3 regions of the Carboxydothermus ferrireducens DSM 11255 genome follow, and region 2 is predicted to be linked to each of the others. Evidence: riboswitches for the same ligand, from Rfam matches in the RefSeq annotation. Region 2 holds a riboswitch; each other region holds the start of a gene.
What was found. Region 2 has a riboswitch for thiamine pyrophosphate ahead of CARFE_RS0101320 (thiamine phosphate synthase). Riboswitches for the same ligand answer to the same signal wherever they lie in the genome.
Positions count from the first base shown of each region.

Region 1 (7,351 bases), on a different contig from region 2:
CTTTTATGCCCTTTTGGAAAAAGGCCGCTGGCAGCCGGCGTATAAATTAATGACCAAAATGTCCCGGGACATGATTTCCGAAGCGGATATGGAAGCATCGGTCAAGCAGGTGAAGATTGTCAAGTCCCGGCTGGTTAAGGTATTTCCTGCCGACCAAAAGGGAGAGTTTGCTACTGTCGGTCACGTCCGGATAATCCAGTTAGAAAACCAGCCCAACGAGATGGCAATTGTAGGTATTGCGGTTTTACGGCAGAACCCCGAAACCCGGGGATGGGAAATTGTCCGGGTGCCCAATGAAATCGAAAGCGTTTATAAGGATATCCTGGATTTAATTTTAAAAACCGATGAAAAAATGAGCAGAGAAGATTTTGCCGGCGAAAATCTGACGAAGGAGCAGCTTACCCAGATAAAAGACCAGATCAAGGCCATGAAAGAAATGCATGAAGCCCAAAAGGAAGCGTTAAATCAGCAATAAAAGTTTTTGTTTAATCGGCAGAAGCCGGCCCTACAAAAATGCAACAAAATTCCCCGCCCGATAAGGCGGGGAATTGCCTATTTTCGCGCAGTAAACACTAAATCCCGACCTTCGGGATCATAGGGTGTAAGGGTGAAATCCCGGTAAAAGCCGATTTCCCGAAAGCCGGCATCTTCCAAAAAGGTTTTTAACTTTTCCACAGTAACCGGATATAAAAACATCTGGTCGGTGTAAATTTCTCCTTTTTGCAGGAAAACAAGTTCAAGGGAGAACCGCACCAAATCGCCAAAAAGTTCGTACCGCCGGCGGAAAATTAAATCCAGCTCCAAAAGCTTTTTTTCGGGGAAAGGGAAAACGCCGGTTTTTAAAAATAAGGCAAAGTTCACCGTTTGACCTACTAAGAGACCTCCTGGAAGTAAATGTTTAAAAAAGTTTGCCAGAGCTTTTTTTATACCATCCTCTCCTAAAACCGGTAAGGTGTTGCCGATACAAAAAATACCCTCAAAAGGTTCCTCTAAGTGGAAGGCAGTAAGGTCTGAAATTAAAAATTTAACATTGTTTTTACCCCGCGCCTTTTCCCGGGCCAGACTTACAAATTCAGGGTTTATATCTATACCCGTTACTTCAAAACCGCTTTCGGCCAAAGAGAGGGCGTAATTACCGGTACCGCAGCCCGCGTCCAAAAGTTTTTTTGCCGGGGTAAAAAGTTTTTTTAAACTATTTACTACCGTAACATTGGCCGGGAACAAGAGATCGTAATACCGGTTTAAAAGAGAGAAGCCCATCCATCCTTCCTCCTCAGTGGGTAAGCTTGTCGACCAGCGGGTAATAAGCTTGCCAGAGTTCTGGTAATACTGTGGACTGCCAGCGTCCGGTAATTTTAGCAATAATCATGTCGCCAATAAAAAAGCCCAAAAGAATTAAAGAATACTGAAAAGGGGTTAAGGTAAATTTTCCAATTCTGCTGCCAAGAAACAAGGTGTTTTTTACCGGACAGACTTCAAGGCAACTACAGCATAACGTACATTCGGGAGAGGTAACGGCATTTAGGGTCGAAACCTTTAAATTGCCGGGACAAATTTTATCGCATTTTTTACAGGAAATACAGCTTTCGTTATTTCTTTTTATAGTTAGGGGCGAGAAAAAAGCAAAAATATTTATGAAAGCTCCATAAGGACAGAGAAACCGGCACCAGAATTGAGGAAAAGTAAGGGATAAAACTATTAAGACGATAAGTACCTTTACGGTTAAAGCGGAAGGATTTAAGAAAAATTTCAGCATTTTAATATCGGCAACCGCATTGTAGGGTGATTGGACAAACTGCCAGGTAGCTTCCGGTGGCATGTCAATTAAAATTACTTTTATAAAGAACAAAGCGATAAGATACTTAATGCCGGCAAGTAAATAGCCAAACCAGGTTGGAATTAGTAAATCTCCGGGGATTATTTTTTTTCGAAAACGGTACAGAAGTTCCGATACGGTACCGATGGGGCAGATATGGCTGCAAAATCCGCGCTTAAAGAGAAAAGCACTCAAAATAATTAAAATTAAAATCGTAAGTCCTGCCGGGTGAACCGGGTCAAAAACTCCGGTAAATAAATAGCTTTTTAAAGCTACCAGGGCTGAAATAGGGAGAAAGCCTTCGATTGAAGGAAAACGGTATTTTAACGCCGAAACCCCTTCGGTGGGGAATAAAGTTACTGCCTTATAAAAGAAAAAACCGGCTACAGAAAAAAAGAGAAGATAGTAATACTGGCTAATCTTTCGGAGCAAGGCTAAGTCCCTCCTTTTACTTGCATTATAAAATAATGGTAAAAACTTTTCCGTGATACTTCTCACAAATAAAATAAACCTTGCATTACGGAAAAGAATGGTTTATAATACATGAGGCAAGAAATGGTAAGCCTTTCTGCCAAGCTGCAGAAAGGCTTTTTATGTTTTAAGCATAAATCCAGCTATTTTGCCCAAATTAAAAATGAAAAAAGGAAAAAGGAGAGTTTTTCATGGAAGAGTTTAAAAAATTGGGATTAATCACACCGCTTTTAAAAGCGGTGAACGACCTGGGGTTTGAAATGCCTACTCCCATTCAAAAGGAGGCTATTCCTCTTATTTTAGAAGGACATAACCTGGTGGGTCAGGCTCCTACCGGAACCGGAAAAACCGCCGCCTACCTTTTACCGGTGTTACAAAGAATTCAGCGGGGAAAGAAAGCTCAAGTGTTGATCGTTACTCCGACCCGGGAGCTGGCACTGCAGGTGGCCGATGAAGTGGCCAAACTCGGAAAATATCTTAAAGTCCGGGCTCTGGCGGTATACGGCGGCCAGGCTATTGAGCGGCAAATCCGGGGACTTCGCCAGGGGGTAGAAGTGATTGTGGGGACCCCGGGACGAATCTTAGACCATATCGGCCGGAAGACTTTTCCGGCGGCAGAGATCAAAACTGTTATCCTGGACGAAGCCGATGAAATGCTGGATATGGGCTTTATCGATGATATCGAGGCAATTTTAAATACCCTGACCAACCGCCAGCAAACCTTGCTTTTCTCGGCAACGCTGCCGGCTCCGATAAAAACCATAATTAAAAAGTTTTTAGGGGGGTATAAAACGGTTAAACTGGTTGGCAGGGAAAAAACCGTGCCGGCGATTCGCCAGGTATATTACGAGCTTCCGGAAACGGAAAAAATCGAGGGACTTGTCAGTATCTTAAACAGCGAGCTACCCATCCAGGCTATTGTGTTTTGTCGCACCAAAAAGCGGGTTGATGAGGTAGTAGAGCAATTAAACTTCCGGGGTTATGCAGCTAAAGGATTGCACGGGGATATGAGCCAGCGGGAACGCACTCAGACCATTAAAAGCTTTAAAGCCGGGAAAACCGAACTTTTGGTGGCTACCGATGTAGCCGCCCGGGGCCTTGACATTCCCGATGTTTCCCATGTCATCAATTTCGATATTCCCCAGAACCCGGAAAGCTATATCCACCGTATTGGACGTACCGGCCGGGCGGGCAGGGAAGGAAAGGCCATTACCCTGATTAACTACCGGGAAAGAAAGCTTTTAAAAGCCATAGAAGAGGCAATAAATAAGCGCTTAAAGCGGGAAATACTGCCGGAGCCGGTGGATTTGGAAGAAGCCAGATTCAAAAAAATTGCCAAGAAAATTCTGGATACCATTACCAAAGGGGTACCGGCTTTATATCTGGAAATGGCGGCCAGACTTTTAGAAGAGGAAGAGTCGGAGCAGCTTTTAGGGGCAACTTTGTATCTTCTGGAAAATCGGTCTTTACAGAATGGTTTTTAGCGGTTATAATTGTAAAAAAATACTAAACGGCCACTGGGGGTGCCGGTCAAAACCGGCTGAGAGGGAGAGTTCTCCCAACCCTTTGAACCTGATCCGGGTAATACCGGCGTAGGGAAAGTGGGGTAACTGGAAGATAAGCCCGTTTTCCGCTTTGCCGGAGACGGGCTTTTTTGTCTGGTGGCCGGGAAAAAGGAGGGTGGCTGATGAAAGGGTTAGACTTGCGGGTGGTGACCCGCGGGGGGCTTGCTTTAGCTCTTGCTGTGGTTTTAAGTTTCATAAAAATCTGGCAGATGCCCCAGGGGGGTTCGGTAACGCTCTTATCCATGCTGCCGGTAATTTATTTTGCTTATACCGAAGGGCTTTTACCGGGGTTACTGGTAGGGGTCTTGTATGGTTTGTTACAGTATTTAATTGAACCGTATTTCGTTCATCCCGTTCAGTTTCTTTTGGATTATCCGGTGGCTTTTGGGGCCCTTGGCCTGGCGGGACTTTTTGTCAAAAAGTCGCCGTATCCGGGAGTGGTACTGGCAATTCTTGGACGGTTTTTATCCCACCTCATATCCGGAGTGGTGTTTTTTGCGAGCTATGCGCCAAAAGGTCAAAGCCCCTGGGTGTATTCGGCAATTTATAATGGTAGTTACCTGCTGCCGGAATTAATTTTAACCCTGGGGGCAGTTTACTTGCTGAAAATCTTTGAACGCTTGCGGAAGGTGACGTAAATGCGGGTTATAATTTTTGCCGGGGGTGAGGCCCCCGGCTTTTTACCGGATTTAACACCGGAGGATTACTTAATAGTGGCCGATGGTGGGGCAAGGCATTTGCCCCCGGAGGTCATACCCGATCTTTTACTGGGGGATATGGACTCGCTTCCGAAAAACTTGCAGGAAGAGTTTAAAAGAAAAGGGGTAAAGCTTAAAATTTATCCTGCCGAAAAAGATTTTACCGATTTAGAAGCAGCTGTACAAACAGCGCAGGACCTGGATGCTTCCGAGATTGTAGTGGTAGGAGGAACCGGGGGACGGAGCGACCACTTTTTTGCAAATTTGCTACTCCTTGCTAAATGTAGCTACCCCGTTACCTGGTATGGTCACGATTTTATCGGTTATATAAATAAAAATCCCCTTACATTAAAAGGGAAACCCGGGCAGTTATTTTCGGTTATTCCCCTTACCGGAGAAGTTACCGGCCTTACTATCGAAGGAGCTAAATACCCGCTTGTTGGGGCTAATTTATCCTGGGGGACTACTTTGGGACTGTCAAATGAGTTTATAGCCGATACGGTCAGAATTTCCTGGGTGACCGGTAAATTAATACTACTGCAAGTTTTTTGATTTGGGCATTTTTTTGGGACCTTACCGGAGTAACGGTAAGGTTTAATTATATCGAGGTAGCTAATAAATTTTTTCTAAAAATATTTCTGCTAAAAATAGCGTAATGTCAAGAGAAAAAAGGTTTTAAACATTTTATGTATATAAATAAAATTTATACAACTATAAGCAGGGAAATCCATAAAAAAGTCGAAAAAAGCATATAAAAGAAAAATAGTGCAAGTTAATGACCTCTTATAACGATTAATCCCGGGAAGTGCTGGGCTATATGTAAAGTTTAACTCTTGCCCTGCCTCTCCCGGTGTTAATAAAAACAAAAGGAGAGGTGATGTGATGAGGAGGAAAAGCTTAATCTTTTTACTGCTGGCGGCGTTTGTACTTCTTTTTAGCGGTACCGCCCTGGCAGCCATGGATCACTCATTGTTTATTCAAAAGTATGAGGGGTCCAAGTCCTGTTTACCATGCCACCCCAAGCAGGTAAACGATGTTATCCACTCGGACCACTATACCTGGCAGAGCAAAGCGGTAAACCTGATTGATGCTGCCGGTAAGCCCTGGCCCGCCGATAAGCCGGTAGGGAAACTTGGGGGCTTAAACGATTTTTGCATTACCCCGGATATTAACTTTCTGGGAATTTTAGTTAATAAAAACGGGGCTAATGTCAAAGGTGGCTGTGGCCAGTGCCACGTAGGTATGGGTTCAAGGCCGGATAAAATTGATGAGGCAAAAGATAAGGAAAACGTTGACTGTTTAATTTGCCATGCCGATTATTCGGTATACAACAGGAACCTGAAAACTATTGTGCAGGATGCGTATGGTAACTTGTATTACATTCCAAATACCTCGGTAATTGATATTGCCTATGTGAAAAAAGCAAACGTTTCTGGAACGGTTGATATTACAGCAGCCCTAAAATCAATTAAGAAGACCCCCGATAATAAAAACTGCCTCCAGTGCCATGCTTTTGCTGGCGGTGGCCCCAACAACAAGCGGGGGGACTTAGAGCCCATCCACATGACCGATCCGGCTAAAGTGGATGTTCACATGGGCAAGGGAGTAAAATGCATTGACTGCCATAAGACCGAAAACCACAAAATAGCCGGCCGGGGCGTAGATTTACGAACCAACGAATTAAACTACAACGTTCGCTGTGAAAACTGCCACACTACTTCGGTCCACAAAGGTCCCCTTGGCGCAACCTTGAATAACCACATAAAGAGCATCGACTGTACCACCTGTCACGTAACCGAGTATGCAATTACCCAGTCCACCGATGTCTTCCGGGATTGGTCACAGGCTGAATATAATAGTGTCACCGCCCTTTATGAACCCAAAATTGAACGGGGACAAAACTTAAAGCCAGTATATCTCTGGTGGAATGGCCTTTCTTACGCCCAGCAAACCAATGTACCGGCGGTATTTAATAAAGATAACAAATATGCTCCTAATAAAACAACTAAACCCGATTACGTAACTTTATTTGCACCGGTTGGCTCAATAAACGATCCCAAGGCCAAGATTTATCCCTTCCGCTACCACTATGCTTATATGCCCCTCGACCCGGTCACCGGTAAGTTTTTCCCGGCTAAAGCTGGCTACGTCTTCATGACCGGTGATGTTTTGGGTGGATTTACAAAGGGTTATAAAGAATGGTTTGGCGTGGATTTGGTAAGTCCGGTTAAGTGGGTCTATGCCGAGCGGTACATGGGCTTGTATCATGAAGTGAAGCCCGCAAGCGAGGCGCTTTCCTGCACCAGCTGCCACAGCAACCGGGGCATCCTTAACTGGAAGGCATTAGGGTATAAAGGCGACCCGATTATTTATGGTGCGAGAAAAGTTGCAACCACTCCGTCGGTTAAAACCTATACGGTAACCAAGACTACTTATCTCTACCAGACCGCATCTACCAAAGCTAAGAAACTAACTACCTTGAAGGCGGGTACTAAAGTAACTTATGTAAGTGCTTCGGGCAACTACTATAAAGTCCAGGTAAAGGTAGGTACCAAGACCTATACCGGCTACGTATTAAAATCGTATCTAAAATAATATCTAAAATTTTAGATAAGAAGAGAGGGGTTAACAGCCCCTCTTTTCTTTGAAAATAAAGAACTAATAATACCATAAAAATATGCTGGTTTTAAAGGAATTATTCCAATAAATGTCGAATTAAAATAATGAAAGGGGGTGAGACAGTGCAAAAAAGGCTTCTTTGGATAATAATAATTGCAGCGGCAATTATAGCGATAGCAGCT
Region 1 covers NZ_ATYG01000004.1:47,436-54,786, reverse strand. The annotation lists gene CARFE_RS0103220 (hypothetical protein) at 1-475, shown strand, start outside; gene CARFE_RS0103215 (class I SAM-dependent methyltransferase) at 553-1,260, opposite strand; gene CARFE_RS0103210 (4Fe-4S binding protein) at 1,274-2,248, opposite strand; gene CARFE_RS0103200 (DEAD/DEAH box helicase) at 2,479-3,771, shown strand; TPP riboswitch at 3,797-3,904, shown strand; gene thiT (energy-coupled thiamine transporter ThiT) at 3,975-4,490, shown strand; gene CARFE_RS0103190 (thiamine diphosphokinase) at 4,491-5,102, shown strand; gene CARFE_RS0103185 (SH3 domain-containing protein) at 5,433-7,145, shown strand; gene CARFE_RS0103180 (NapC/NirT family cytochrome c) at 7,292-7,351, shown strand, end outside.
Region 1: it holds a riboswitch for thiamine pyrophosphate, as region 2 does, so the genes downstream of both, thiT (energy-coupled thiamine transporter ThiT) here and CARFE_RS0101320 (thiamine phosphate synthase) in region 2, are expected to answer to the same signal.

Region 2 (7,351 bases):
TTAGGGTAGTCGATAGCTCCTTCGTAAAAAATGGTAGTAATACCGTTGGTGAGGGCGCCGACAATACCCCAGATATGCATTGTAAGCCAGCCGATGTCCGCCGTGCACCATAAAATATCTTCGGGGTGCAGGTCTAAGTGATATTTGGCGTAAATGTAATTGTTTACCGTAAAGGCCACACCGGAATGAACCACACCTTTGGGTTTTCCGGTAGTGCCGCTGGTATAAAATACCAGACCCTGTTCGTTAGCTTCGATGGGTTCCGGTGGACAGTCTATTGGGGCTTTTTGCATTAATTCATCCCACCAGTAATCCCTGCCCGGAACCATCTTAACCGGTGTGTTGGTTCTTTTAACTACCACCACTTTCTGGATACTGCTGATTCCTTCGATAGCCTGATCAGCTTTGGGTTTTAAGGGTATTTCTTTACCCCGGCGATAGCCACCATCGGCGGTAACTAAGACCTGCGGCTCATAATGAATGAGCCGGTCCCGTAAGGCCTGTTCGGAAAAACCGGAAAAAACGGTATTGAAAATAATGCCGGTGCGGTAGCAGGCTAAAACGGCAATGACCGTTTCGGCCAGGTTGGGAAGATAAATGGCCACCCGGTCGCCTTTTTTGAGGCCAAAGCTTTTTAAGACGTTGGCAAAACGGTTAACTTCGGCCCAGAGCATGCGGTAGGTGTAAAATTTTGTTTCATAATTTTCACCTTCCCAGATAAGCGCCAGTTTATTGTCTGCTCCTTTTTCCAGGTGGCGATCCAGCATGTTGTAAGCTGGATTGGTAATACCACCAATAAAGTAGCGAAAATCAGGAAGACTTCCTTCAAAAGTTTTTTCCCAGGGATGAAGCCACCACAGTTCACGCGCCACATCATCCCAGAACTTTTCCGGGTTATCCCAGGATAGTTTTAAAAGTTCGTTGAATTTTTCAATACTGCCCGCTACCGATTTTTTTACTTTTTCCGGATTGGGATAAAAAATCTTACTTTCTTTAATCATTTTTAACTCTTCGGTTAATTCTGTCATCCAGATCCCCCCTGGAGTTTTTTTTATAATTTTAAATAAGGAGAATCGGTTTGAGGTAAAAAAAGGGTTAAATGTTAAAATGCAGAGTTGAAATGCTAAAATCTGCTTTTTATTGGTCAGAAAAATGGTGGTCTGTTAGATTATCTTGACAATTTATAGTTATTTAGATAAATTAAAAATAACAAAAAACCTCAGGGGTGCCGGATGAGCCCGGCTGAGAAGGCTTCGCGATGAAGAAGTCTACCCTTTGAACCTGCTCTGGGTAATGCCAGCGGAGGGAGAGGAAATAATGATAAGTTACCACCAACCTCTTCCATCTTCTGGAAGGGGTTTATTTTTTTCGGGGAGGTATTTGATGGAAATTTACCGGATTATTGATGTTAATTTAAACCGGGCCCGGGAAGGAATCCGGGTGCTGGAGGAAGTAGCTCGCTTTGGTTTGGTGAGCAGAAAATTATTTGAGGAATTTAAACATTTGCGACATTTTATCAAAGAAATAGAAAAAAGTCTTGCTGGAAATCCCTTGTGGTATCGGGATGCTCAAAACGACCCGGGACAGGAACTAAGCTCAGAGGAGATGGCCAGGAATAATTTGCGGGAGGTGGTGTTAGCCAACGCCAAAAGAGCCCAGGAAAGCCTGAGGGTTTTAGAAGAATTTGGGAAGCTGTTAGATGCTGCGATTGTCCTTAATGCCAAAAAAGCAAGGTTTTTACTTTATGAGCTGGAAAAAGAAGTTTTAACCTTGATTAAGCCTTCGGTGGATTTAACCTTATACGTACTTACCGATGATGCTTACCTTAACGAAGAAAAGTTCTGGAGGGTTGTCGAAGATTGCCTGAAAAATGGAGTGACGGCTTTCCAGTACCGGGCAAAAGGAAAAAAGGGAGCCGAAATGTACCGGGAGGGGCTAAGGCTGAAAGAGCTTTGTGCAAAATATGGGGTTTCGTTTTTTGTAAACGACCGGCTGGACCTGGGAATTGCTTTAAATGCCGATGGGGTACATCTGGGACAGGAGGATTTACCCCTGGAGGTGGCAAGAAAGCATTTTCCCGGAAAAATTGTCGGGCTTTCGGCTACCAATTATGAAGAAGGGGTTTTAGGAATAAAGGCGGGAGCCGATTATCTTGGGCTTGGGCCAATTTTTCCTACAACCACCAAGGAAGATGCCGCACCGCCCTGCGGGGTAGAAGTGATTCAGAAGCTTAAAGAGGAGTTTCCCAATACCCCGGTAATAGCTATTGGGGGTATTGATCGGGAAAAGGTTTTTGAGGTTATTCGTGCCGGGGCCGATGGGATTGCGGTAATTTCGGCTGTATTTGGAGCGGAAAGTCCGGCGCGGGCAGTTTATGAACTACGGGAAACAATAATTAAAGCAAGGGAGTGAGCGATAATGACTCAGCTTTTAAAAGCAAAAGAGGGAGTTATTACCAGGGAAATGGAAGTAGTGGCGGCGGAGGAAGGAAAATCGCCGGAAGAAATCCGGCAAAAGGTAGCTCTGGGGGAAGTGGTAATACCTGCTAATGTTAATCACCGGAATTTGCATCCCAAAGGTATTGGAGCGGGGCTTAAAGTAAAAGTAAATGCTAACCTTGGGACTTCGGAAAATCGCTGTTTTTACGAAGATGAACTAAAAAAAGTAAAGGTGGCTATTAAAGCGGGAGCCGATGCAATAATGGACTTAAGTACCGGCGGAAATCTTGATGAAATTCGAAGGGCGATTATCAAAGAAAGTTCGGTGCCGGTAGGGACCGTACCTTTATACCAGGCGGCGGCTGAAACGCTAAATAAATACGGTGATATAAGTCGTTTGGATCCGGAACTGCTGTTTGACGTTATCGAAAGACAGGCAACTGACGGCGTAGACTTTATGACGGTGCATGTGGGGGTGACCCGGGAAATCCTTAAGGTTCTTGACCGTTTTCCCAGGGTAACGGAGGTGGTAAGCCGGGGAGGCTCACTAACCATTGCCTGGATGGAGAAAAACGGAAGAGAAAATCCTTTGTATGAACAGTTCGACCGGCTTTTAGCTATTTGCCGGAAATACGACGTTACCTTAAGCCTGGGGGACGGTTTAAGACCGGGAAGTATTGCGGATGCTACTGACCAGCTGCAAATTATGGAATTAATGAAGCTCGGCGAACTGGTTAAGTACGCCCAAAATCAAGGCGTCCAGGTTATGGTGGAAGGCCCCGGGCATGTGCCCATCAATCAAATTGAAATGAACGTAAAGCTTATGAAGCGGCTTTGCGCCAATGCTCCCTTTTATGTATTAGGGCCACTGGTTACCGACATTGCTCCGGGATACGACCATATTACTGCGGCGATTGGTGGCGCCTGGGCTGCGTACTTTGGGGCGGATTTCCTCTGCTACGTTACTCCAGCGGAACATTTAGGATTGCCCACGGTGGAAGATGTAGAAGAAGGGGTAATTGCCTTAAAAATTGCGGCCCATGCAGCCGATTTGGCCCGGGGGAACCGGGAAGCCTGGAACCGGGATTATGAAATGAGTGTAGCCCGAAAAGAGTTAAACTGGGAACGGCAGTTTGAACTGGCAATAAATCCCGAGCGGGCCAGGAAAATGCGAATAGAGCGCGGCTCTCAAGACATAAAGAGCTGTTCCATGTGCGGGGAACTTTGTGCCATGAAAATTATGAATGAAAGGGGCGGAAAAAATGCTTAACACCCTATGGGAAATCCGGGAGAAGGTCCGGGACTTATCTCCTCTGGTGGTAAATTTAACCAATAATGTGGTGACTAATTTTACCGCAAACGTACTTTTAGCGGCCGGGGCTTCGCCGATTATGTCGAAGGGGATAGAAGAAGCTGATGAATTGGTCAAAATTGCTAATGCAGTAGTCATAAATATCGGAACCCTTCACTCCCGTCAGGTTGAGTATTTTAAGAAAGCAGTTTATTTGGCCAATAAATATCAAAAGCCTTTGCTGTTAGACCCGGTGGGTTTGGGAGCAACCAATTATCGTAATGATACGGTATTTGAACTGTTAGCTACCGGCAATTTTACCTTGGTTCGGGGTAATTACGGAGAGATAAGTTTTTTGAGGGGAAACTCCGGTCAGGTAAAAGGGGTGGACAGCCAGGCGTCCGATTTTGCAGCCGAAAATCTTACGGAAGTGGCTAAACGCTACAAAACTGTTGTGGTGGCAACTGGGCCGGTAGATTACGTTATTGCTGAAGGAGAATTGTATTTAAACCGTACCGGGGATATAATGCTTCAAAAAGTGACCGGAACCGGGTGTGCTCTCACCTCTTTAATTGGTGCTTTTGTTGGGGTAACTGATGAACCGGCTCTTGCGGCCTTAGCGGCTTTAGCTTTTTACGGAGCGGCTTCCGAAAAAGCCCGGAAAATAAGTGCCGGCCCCGGAAGTTTTCTGGTAAATTTTATAGATTCTCTTTATAATTTAACTAAAGAAGAGTTTTTGGAGTTAACTTCGGAAAAAGTTCAAGCGCTACGGTGAGAAAATGGAAATAACGAAGATTGGGGAAGAAGGGGTTATAGCTATTGCCCAGAAAGCTACTGAAGTATCCCCCGGGGTTATTTTGGGAATCGGGGATGATGCAGCGGTAGTTGAAATTAAGGGAAAGCTCCTTGTTACCACTGATTTACTGGTGGAAAACATCCATTTTAAGCGAAGTTACACGAAGCCGGAAATATTGGGGAAAAAGGCTTTAGCGGTAAATTTAAGCGACATTGCGGCAATGGGCGGCATACCTCGCTTTTGTCTGGTGAGCCTGGCTTTGCCCAAAACCACTGAAGTTAATTTTGTTGAAGGCTTTTACCAGGGATTAAAAAGTATGGCTAAAGAGTATGGGGTTACTTTAATTGGTGGCGATACTACCGGAGCTGGCAGCGAAATAATGGTGGCGGTTACGGTACTGGGGGAAGCCTTAGAAAAAGGAGTTTTAACCCGAAGCGGAGCAAAACCCGGGGATGGGGTATATGTCTCCGGTTATCTCGGAGATAGCGCGGCAGGACTTTATTTGCTTTTAAAGGAAAAATTGGGTTTATTGCCGGAAGAAGTGGAAAAATATCTGATATCCCGGCACCTGGAACCCGAACCCAGATTGGAATTAGGCCAGCTTCTCTGCCGGGAAAAATTTGCTACTTCTACCAATGATTTAAGTGACGGTCTTGTGAAAAAACTTCAGGAAATAGCACGGGCTTCCGGGGTTGAAATTACGATTAACCGGGAAAAAATACCTTTGTCTTATGCTCTTTTAACATTCTGCCAGCAATTTACCTTAAAACCTTTGGATTTGGCTTTACACGGCGGCGAAGATTACGAACTTTTGTTTACCGTGCCTGCCGAAAAGGAGGAAGAGCTTTTTAAACTGGACTTACCGCTGTTTAAAATTGGTATGGTTACGGGATATGACGAGCGGGGAAGGGTAAAAGCTGAAGATGGGGTAGTCTTGCAGGATAGGGGTTTTCAGCATTTTTAATTATGAGGTGGAAGATATTTGAGCAGGTTAAAAATTATTTTTTTAACATTTTTACTGGCAATTACCTTAACTAAAGCTTTTGCCAGTGCAGCTTCTCCGGCAAAGGAAATTAAACTTGTCTTTTTGGGTGATGTCTTAGCCGGCGGCAACTTAAATTATTACTACCAAAAATACGGCTATGATTATCCCTGGCAGAAGGTTAAAAAGTATTTTCAGGGTAAGCTTGTTTTTGCCAATTTAGAAAGCTGTATTTCTCTTCGGGGAAAGCCCGAAAGGAAAAAATACACTTTTCGGGGTCGACCGGAATTTTTAAAGGCTATGAAAAAGGCAGGAGTTACGGCGGTTTCGGTTGCCAATAACCACTCTGCGGATTATGGGCTGATAAGTCTTTATGATACCCTTGGCTACTTACGTCAAGAAGGGATTTACTACTCAGGGGCAGGAAGGGATGTTTATATTACGGAAATCCCCTGGCAGGGATATAAAATTGGTTTTCTTGCTTTTTCCCGGGTTATCCCTTCAACAACCTGCGTGGCAAGCCCCAAAAAAACGGGAATCTGGTCTATTTATGAGCCGAATGTTGGTAAAATCTTAAAGTTAATCTGCGAAAATGATGCTAAATACGATCTTTTAGTGGTAAGCGTTCACTGGGGAGTGGAGAGGGATTTAACCCCAAATCCGCCTGAAATAAAACTTGCCCATAAATTAGTTGAAGCGGGAGCCGATGTGGTGATGGGCCATCACCCGCATGTAGTGCAAAGGTATGAAATTTATAAAGGCAGACCAATCTTTTACAGCCTGGGTAACTTTATATTTACTTCCAGTAGTAATAAAGAGACTGCAAAAACTGTTATTGCTGAAGCGGTATTTACGGGAAGGAAACTAAAAAGTGTGGAGGTTAAGCATGGAGAAATAAAAAGAGGCCAGCCGGTCATTAAATAATAATCCCCGGTTTTTACCGGGGATTTTTCCTCAATCTTTAAGTTTGCCAGCAAAATATGCTTCATACGCGGACAAGTCAAAATAGCCGTGCCCGCTTAAATTAAAGACAATAGTTTTGGCAACACCTTCTTCCCGGCATTTAATTGCTTCATCAATAGCTGCGGCGATAGCGTGGGAAGATTCCGGTGCCGGGATGATGCCTTCGGTACGGGCAAAGGTTACTCCAGCTTCAAATACCTTTAACTGGGGATAAGCTTTAGCAGAAATAATTTTATTTTTGTAAAGAAGGCTTACCAAAGGTGAATCGCCGTGGTACCGAAGTCCTCCCGCATGGATGCCCGGCGGGATAAAGTCGTAGCCTAAAGTATACATCGGCATTTTAGGAGTAAGGCCGGCAACATCGCCAAAATCGTATTTATATTCCCCTTCGGTAAGGGTTGGGCAGGCCTTTGGCTCTACAGCAATTATTTCAATATTTTCACCTTTTAATTTTTCCCGCACAAAAGGAAAGGTAAAGCCACCAAAGTTACTGCCACCGCCCACGCAGGCAATCAAAACATCGGGCTTTTCTCCCAAAAGGGATAATTCCTCATAAACCTCTTGCCCGATTACCGTCTGGTGTAAAAGGACGTGGTCCAAAACACTTCCCAAAGCGTACTTGGTTTTGGGGTCACTCATTGCTACTTCTACCGCTTCGCTGATAGCTATCCCAAGGCTTCCCGGAGAATTAGGGTCTGCTTCTAAAACCTTACGTCCGGCAGCAGTTTCCTGGCTTGGGCTTTTTACCACCCGGGCGCCGAAAGTTTCCATGAAAATCCTCCGGTACGGCTTTTGGTCATAGCTTATACCTACCATATATACGGTTAACTTCAGCCCGAAAAAATTGGTGGCATAAGCTAAAGCGCTCCCCCACTGACCGG
Region 2 covers NZ_ATYG01000001.1:244,805-252,155, forward strand. The annotation lists gene acs (acetate--CoA ligase) at 1-1,028, opposite strand, end outside; TPP riboswitch at 1,212-1,325, shown strand; gene CARFE_RS0101320 (thiamine phosphate synthase) at 1,384-2,412, shown strand; gene thiC (phosphomethylpyrimidine synthase ThiC) at 2,419-3,708, shown strand; gene thiM (hydroxyethylthiazole kinase) at 3,701-4,504, shown strand; gene thiL (thiamine-phosphate kinase) at 4,509-5,489, shown strand; gene CARFE_RS13850 (CapA family protein) at 5,508-6,431, shown strand; gene CARFE_RS0101345 (TrpB-like pyridoxal phosphate-dependent enzyme) at 6,462-7,351, opposite strand, start outside.

Region 3 (7,351 bases), on a different contig from region 2:
TGAATACCAACAGCAACAAAAAGCTTGATGCCGTTTTTCTCAGCATTTGTCCGCGAAAGAGTTAACATCTGGTGAAAATGATCAAAAAGTGTCTCCGCATGCTGAGCTCCAAAAAATAAGGAACAGCCAATAATTTTTTTACTCCGGTCAGGGCCATGTTTTCGAGACCCTCGTACGGAAGTAATGAAACATGGGTATGAGAATCTACCATTTCCACCATGCTGCATACTCCTCTCTTATTTAGCTAAACTAATTATGGCTTAATGTACGCAAATCCTTCTGTTTGCTTCCTGGCAATTTCTGTTATGCCGGCCGGTACAACTGTTACAAATTCGGGCAAACTCTCTTTAGCAATCGATTGAGCCTTAAGAGCGTTCTGGCAAGCAACAAAGTTTACCCCTATTTCAGCTAACTTCTGCATTTGTTCTACTAGCATTTTATTTGTTTGACCATTGCTTTTGAAGGCTGAAACTGCTTCTCCATTAGCTACTACTTCGATGTCAGCATTTCCTTGGCCCACATCGTTTAAAAAATTATTGATATTCATTATTACCCTCTGCCATTTATCAGGTTCGTTAATATGAAACACAAGCTTAAGCCTATTCATCGGTTTAACACCTCAACTTTCATAAATTAAAGTTATGATTTTTTTTACAGCGAATCCTCCTAAACCAGTTTGATTGATTTTCAAGATTTTCTTTAAAAGTAATGTAGCATAGAAAAATTTTCTTGTCCAATTAGTTTATCTTATGAAAGTTATTAGAAGGAGAGATATCGGTATTTTTCAATTAACGTTAGGACTAATACCCGTCTCTTTAATCGAAGGCTTTGTTACTAACCCTATATCTTTCTAAAATCTTATTTAGTCTATCAATTTTATCTTTAATATCCTCAGCCCCAACAATCTCTGTAACAAGCGCTATACACTTGGCTCCCAAGTCGAGAACCTCCTGAATGTTATATTCTTTTATCCCACCTATAGCAACAAAGGGTATACTTGAGTTTGCAACAGCCCATTTTAGATATTCTAGTCCAACCGGGGGTATTGCATTATCTTTAGTATTCGTGGCAAAAAGCGGTCCAACACCTGCATAATCAGCTCCTTCCTTTGCTGCTTTTTTCAGCTGTTCGGGAGAATGAGTAGAAACTCCAATTATATATTCATCCCCTAAAATCCTCCGAGCCTCTTTAACCGGATAATCGTCTTGGCCAAGATGAACCCCATCCGCGTCAACCATTTGACACAAATCCACATGGTCATTTACAATCAAAATGGCCCCATATTGTCTTGTCAGTTCTCTTATTTTGAGGCATTCATAGTATTTTTCCTTCAGTGACTTATATTTCTCTCGATACTGAATTATCTTTACTCCAGCTTTTAGCATCTCAGAAACAACTTTAAGATTTTCTCTACCACGGGAAAACTTCTCGGCAGTTATGCAGTAGATATTATAGTCTTCAAAAAGTCTTAACTTTTCCAGCTTACTCATCCTCCACCACCATCCTTAACACCTCATCGGCCTGAATTGCAGCAACGGCCGTTACTTTAGGAGCATAAGGTTTTTTATCTTTGACAGAAGTTGCAAAATCACCAACAATAACAAAGTTCCTACCTCTTTTGATTTGTATACGCTCACAATCGCCAAAGCCAGCTACTCCGGAAGCACCAACAACCTTTTTGTTTAGTTTCATAGCTGCTTCGAAAATTAAAGCTTTTGTTGTTTCATCATCTACAGCCTCCACAATAACATCATAGGACATAATTATTTTTTCAACATTTTTACTATCAATTTTTTCAACTGCTATGGCAATATTTGCTCCTGGATTAATTTGGGTAAGAATATCTTTTAAGGCTAATACCTTAGGTAGACCCACATGCGCCAAAAAATAACCTTGCCTATTTAAATTTGTAAGCTCAACCCGATCAAAATCAACAATCTTCAAATTCTGAACCCCGCAACGAACCAGCATCCAAGCAATGTGTGACCCAAGCCCTCCACAGCCAATAATTAGTATTTTTACTCTATTTAGCTTCTGCAATAAATCATCATCAAAATAATTTTTCAGCATTAAATTAAAGGAGTTCATAAGGCCTTACACCTCTTATCCAATTTGTAAACTCTGGCCTCAACCCTTTTTTTCTTATAACCTCAATTATCTCAGCTACCATTCTTCGATCTTCAACTTCAAACTGCCCTTGGGAATCCTCCTTTTTGCTAAAATACCCTCCGACAGTTGTTTTGGAACCGGCTGACATCTTTGTAATGCAAATGTCCAGAAGAGCATCTCGTAAGCTTGGCCTCTCCCGCGTCGAAAGATTAATACCAATCCGGGGCAAATAGAGTCTGGCCACAAGCAAAAACTTAATAAACTCTTTATCGGATACCACATGTTTGGCCTTAAATGCCGTATTGGCAGCCCTTAATCTTGGAAAAGAAATCGCAATCTCCGCTTGAGGATACTTTTTCATTAAATAGTCAGCATGTAAAATTGCCGAATACACATCCAGTTTGGGCAAAGATAATCCTAAAAGCGGTCCTATACTTGCCGCTTTAAACCCCGCTTTTAATGCTCTTTCCGGAGTATAAAGCCTAAATTCATAATCTTTTTTTGGACCAAAAAGATGCAGCTTTTCATAATCTTTCTTTATATACGTTTCTTGATAAATGGTAATACCTATAACCCCAATTCTTGCTAATTCTTCGTACTCTTCTTTGGAAAGGGGATAAACTTCGATTGAAACCTCTGAAAAATATTTAGTGGCAAGCTTACAGGCATTTTTTATATAGGCAAAAGGCGAATTTTTCCTGTCCTCACCGGTTAAAAGTAAAATAGAGTCAATTCCCTCACTTTTTATCTGCTGCATTTCTTCTTCCATTTGCTCTAAACTAAGTTTTTCCCGTGGGTATTTTCTTAGTTTGGAAAAACCACAGTAAACACACCCATTTTCACAAAAGTTAGCTATATACAATGGAGCATACAATAAAATAACTTTTCCAAAATTAAGTTCCGTAATTCTTTTGGCTTTTTTTGCCATAAGTTTTATTATTTCTTCATCCTCAACATTTAAAAGCTTGACTAAGTCAATTTTATCCAAATAGTCTTTTGCTAAAATATCCAAAGCTTCAGAAAAGGAAGGAACATATTGCTCATACCTAAAATAAAGTTCAAAACATTTTTGTAAATAATCAAGCACAGCTAACACCTTCTAACCTTTTTAAATCAAACTCTTTATCCCTTTATAAAATCTTCAAGAGGAGACGATGCCTGAGCATATTCGTACTCTTTTAATAGTCCAATCTCATAAGCAAGCCTTCCCGCTTCAACTGCTTTGGAAAAAGCCAGGGTCATTACCAAAGGATCTTTTGCCGTAGCAATGGCAGTATTGATTAAAACTGCATCAGCCCCAAGTTCCATTGCTTGTGCAGCATGAGACGGTCGGCCAATTCCAGCATCGATTATTACAGGTATCTCAACTTCAGCAATTATTGGCTTTAATAAAACTTCACAACCAATCCCTTTGTTTGTTCCGATAGGTGCTGCAAGGGGCATTACCGCCGTAACACCAATCTGTTCAAGCTCTTTAGCGATGTTTAAATCAGGGTAAATGTAAGGAAAAACTTTAAATCCTTCTTTCACCAGAATCTCACACGCCTTGAGGGTCTCATAGTTATCTGGAAATAAGTATTTCGTATCTTTTTCAATTTCAACCTTAACCCAGTCAGAAGAAGTCAACTCTCTGCCAATTTGAGCAATTTTGATAGCTTCCTTATAGTTTGTTGCCCCCGAAGTGTTTACCATAATTACTGCCTCTTTGGGAATAAACTCTAAAACACTTTTTTCATGTTTTGTATTGAGACCAATTCTGCGAACAGCCACAGTAAAAACCTCAACCTTTGCTTCATAATACATCCTGGAAATTAAAGCATAATCCGGTAACTTACCTGTGCCAACAAAAAGCCTTGATTTTAACGTTCTACCGCCAATAGTAAACATGTAATCACCTTCCCTGGTAAATTTTTAACTATTAACCCCCACCCACAAAACTAACAATCTCCACATAATCATCATTTTTGAGCAGGTACTCTTCCCAGCTTTCCCTCTTGATAATTTCACCATTTACCAAAACAGCACATGAAGATTGGTTGAGTTTTAAGTAATCAAGTAATTCTTTAATACTTCCCGTAAATTTCAGCTCTTTGTCATTGACCTTAAGCATGAACTCCCCCCTTTCTTCAACACCAAATAAAAAACCGCCATTTCGCCGGCGGTTTTCTTATGATGCCATTTAAATACTTTAAATAAAAAAGCCTTTAATGCCGGTTGTAATTAGCATTAAAGGCTTTAACGTCGTCTTTTTCCCTTCGCCGGCATTACCCGGAGCAGGTTCCAAGGGTCAAGGCACAGGGTTTTCGGTGCCTACTCTCAGCCGAGCTTACCCCCTCAGCTCCCCTAAACCATATTTAGTTTTTTTTAATTTTAACAACTTTTGTTAATCATTTCAAGTTAAATTTCACTTTTTGTGACAATCCAATAGATTTTTAGTCCTAATGCTAATACAATCATTAGAGACATTTACCCATACTACTTAGCGAAGAGCCAATATCATTGTTTTAGCGAAATGTCCTTTTCGATGGAGATTGGTAAATTGATATTAATTTTTATCTAAATTTTTTTGGAAGTCAATTCAACAGCTTGGCGGATTGCTTCTTTCATACTTAATTCATTTGCAATTCCTTTTCCAGCAATGTCAAAGGCGGTGCCATGGTCAACACTTGTCCTGACAAAAGGAAGGCCTGCAGTAATATTCACCCCAACTTCTAACCCCAATACTTTGACAGGGGCATGGCCTTGATCATGGTACATAGCAACAGCAATATCAAAATCGCCTCTGATAGCTCTGTAAAATACCGTATCTGCTGGCAAAGGACCAATCGCATTTATTCCTTCTTGTTGAGCTTTTTTAATCGCTGGGATAATTTTTTCTTCTTCTTCTCTGTAGCCAAATAATCCATTTTCGCCAGCATGCGGGTTTATTCCACAAACCGCAATTCTGGGATTCGAATAACCAGCTTTTTTTAAGATATCATGAGCAAGTTTTATAACTTTGTATACACGATTCGGGTTAATCATATCTATAGCATCTTTTAATCCCACATGTGTTGTTACGTGTATGACTTTTAATTTGGGTGCAGATAGGATCATTGCAAAATCTTTTGTGTTTGTTAGCTCTGCCAATATCTCAGTATGGCCAGGATACATATGACCTGCTTTATGCAGTGCTTCTTTATTTAGGGGTGCTGTACAAATAGCATCAATCTTACCTTCTTTTGCTAGTTCAATAGCTTTTTCTAAATAGCGAAAAGCTGCATCTCCAGCTTTTGCTGAAACTTGTCCAAAGGGAATATCAGGAGGAAGTAAATTAAGATCCAAACACTCAACTATCCCAAATTTAAATTCTGCTTCATCGATATTCTGAATCGGTTTAATATGAAGTCCAGTATGGATAAAAGTTTCAGCCCGTTGCAGTATCTTTGCATCGCCTATAACCAATGGTTTACAGATTGCATAAATTTCAGGATCGCGTAGCGCCTTCATTATTATCTCTGGCCCTACTCCTGCTGCATCTCCCATAGTAATTCCGATTACCGGTCTTGACATATCACCTATCTCCTTTCAAAAAGTGTACTGCATTAATAAGAGTTCTTTCTGTTCCAAAAGCACCGGCTTTCGTAATTGCCAACAAATTACCAAAGCCAATAAGTTGGCTTATTGGGACCCCTGGTTCTAGTTCTTTAATCAACTTCAAACCTCTAACTCCAAGGTGTTTGCATACTGATTTTGCTGTATCTCCTCCTGTTAAAATAAGTCCTTGCAAAGGAATTTCCTTAATAACTTGGCTTGAAATGATGCCAAGAGCATCTGCAATTCTATTCGATATTTGGTTTTGCGGAATATTAAGAAGTTTTCCTATTTCTTGTGTCTTTTGCACAATTTCAGGTGACGAATTGACATGAAAAGCCACATCAAATCCTTTTTTTAATGCTAATTTTATTTCAACGAGGCAACGAGAAATTTCATTATTATATTGTTCATCTTTTAAAACATTTAATGGGTCCAGTTTTACCGAAGTTACGTTAGGTTGTTTAAGTATAATTGAAAGCTGTTGCTGAGTTATTTTTGAAATGCTTCCAATAACAAGCAATACCGGATTTTCTGTTGAAAGTAATTTAAATTGCGATATGTCATTAAAGGTAAACTCAAGTGCATCTAGTAAAGACTCTGCTAGCCCAGCTGAACCAACCCAAAGAATTTGATAGTTGCTTGAAGAAAGATATTCGGTTACGATTTTTAAGTCTTGACTTGTTTTAGAATCGAATACTATTAGCTGGACATCTTTTTTTAATAAATTATCAACTTTGGCTTTTATATTTTCAATCCCTGATCGTATTGTTTGCAGGTTAACTAAGCCAATATTTCTTTTTGATTGACTCGATAATAAAGATACTATATTGGAATCTTTGACAGGGCATATAGGATCATTTGCGATTTCAGTTTTATCAATCGGAACTCCATGTAAAAAATGTTGCCCTTCAATTGTGGTTCGGCCCATTTTAGGATAAGCCGGCACTATAGCTGCAAAATCAAAAGTAATAACATCCATTATGGCATCTATTTCTGCACCAATATTTCCACGAAGTGTAGAATCTATTTTTTTATAAATTAGCTTGTATCCTTTAGGTTTTAATACTTGAGAAACTTCTTTTATTTTTTGATAAGCAGCAGAAGAAGTAAGAGAACGGCTGTCAGTATCAATAACAACTACATTCACATTTTTAGCATCTTCAAAAAAGTTTTTTGCATCAAAGATAACCAAGGTTTCTAGTCCTTTTTGGGTAAATTGAACACCGGTATCTGAGGCCCCAGTTAAATCATCGGCAATAATAGCAATTTGTTTCACATTATACCACTTCCTTTTTTCTCTAGTTTTCTTTATCAGTTTTTATATTTTTTCATTTTTTAGAGAAAAGTAAAAATTGCAGTACATATAACATTTTAGAATTTTAGGGGTCAAGGAACCACACATTTTGAAACTTGCTTACCCTTGACCCCTATAACATTTATCCTAATGTAAGATTCAGATATAATGCTTTTATTCAAAATTTTATGCGGCATTGTTATTTACAACACCGATACGTTTTGCCCACCAAGCGGTTATAATTGGAACCAAAAATGCAGTAACAATAACTGACGAAGCTACTATTGCTGTAGCCGCTGGTGCAACTGGAGCATAGGCATGGTTTGCTGATGCAACTACAGCTGGGACTGCTGCAGCATTTCCTGCAGTGGA
Region 3 covers NZ_ATYG01000026.1:21,008-28,358, forward strand. The annotation lists gene CARFE_RS14960 (TatD family hydrolase) at 1-68, opposite strand, end outside; gene CARFE_RS0110180 (DsrE family protein) at 254-547, opposite strand; gene thiE (thiamine phosphate synthase) at 816-1,490, opposite strand; gene thiF (sulfur carrier protein ThiS adenylyltransferase ThiF) at 1,483-2,088, opposite strand; gene thiH (2-iminoacetate synthase ThiH) at 2,075-3,196, opposite strand; gene CARFE_RS0110200 (thiazole synthase) at 3,232-3,996, opposite strand; gene thiS (sulfur carrier protein ThiS) at 4,028-4,219, opposite strand; TPP riboswitch at 4,343-4,464, opposite strand; gene pdxA (4-hydroxythreonine-4-phosphate dehydrogenase PdxA) at 4,666-5,661, opposite strand; gene CARFE_RS0110215 (four-carbon acid sugar kinase family protein) at 5,663-6,961, opposite strand; gene CARFE_RS0110220 (2-keto-3-deoxygluconate permease) at 7,166-7,351, opposite strand, start outside.
Region 3: it holds a riboswitch for thiamine pyrophosphate, as region 2 does, so the genes downstream of both, thiS (sulfur carrier protein ThiS) here and CARFE_RS0101320 (thiamine phosphate synthase) in region 2, are expected to answer to the same signal.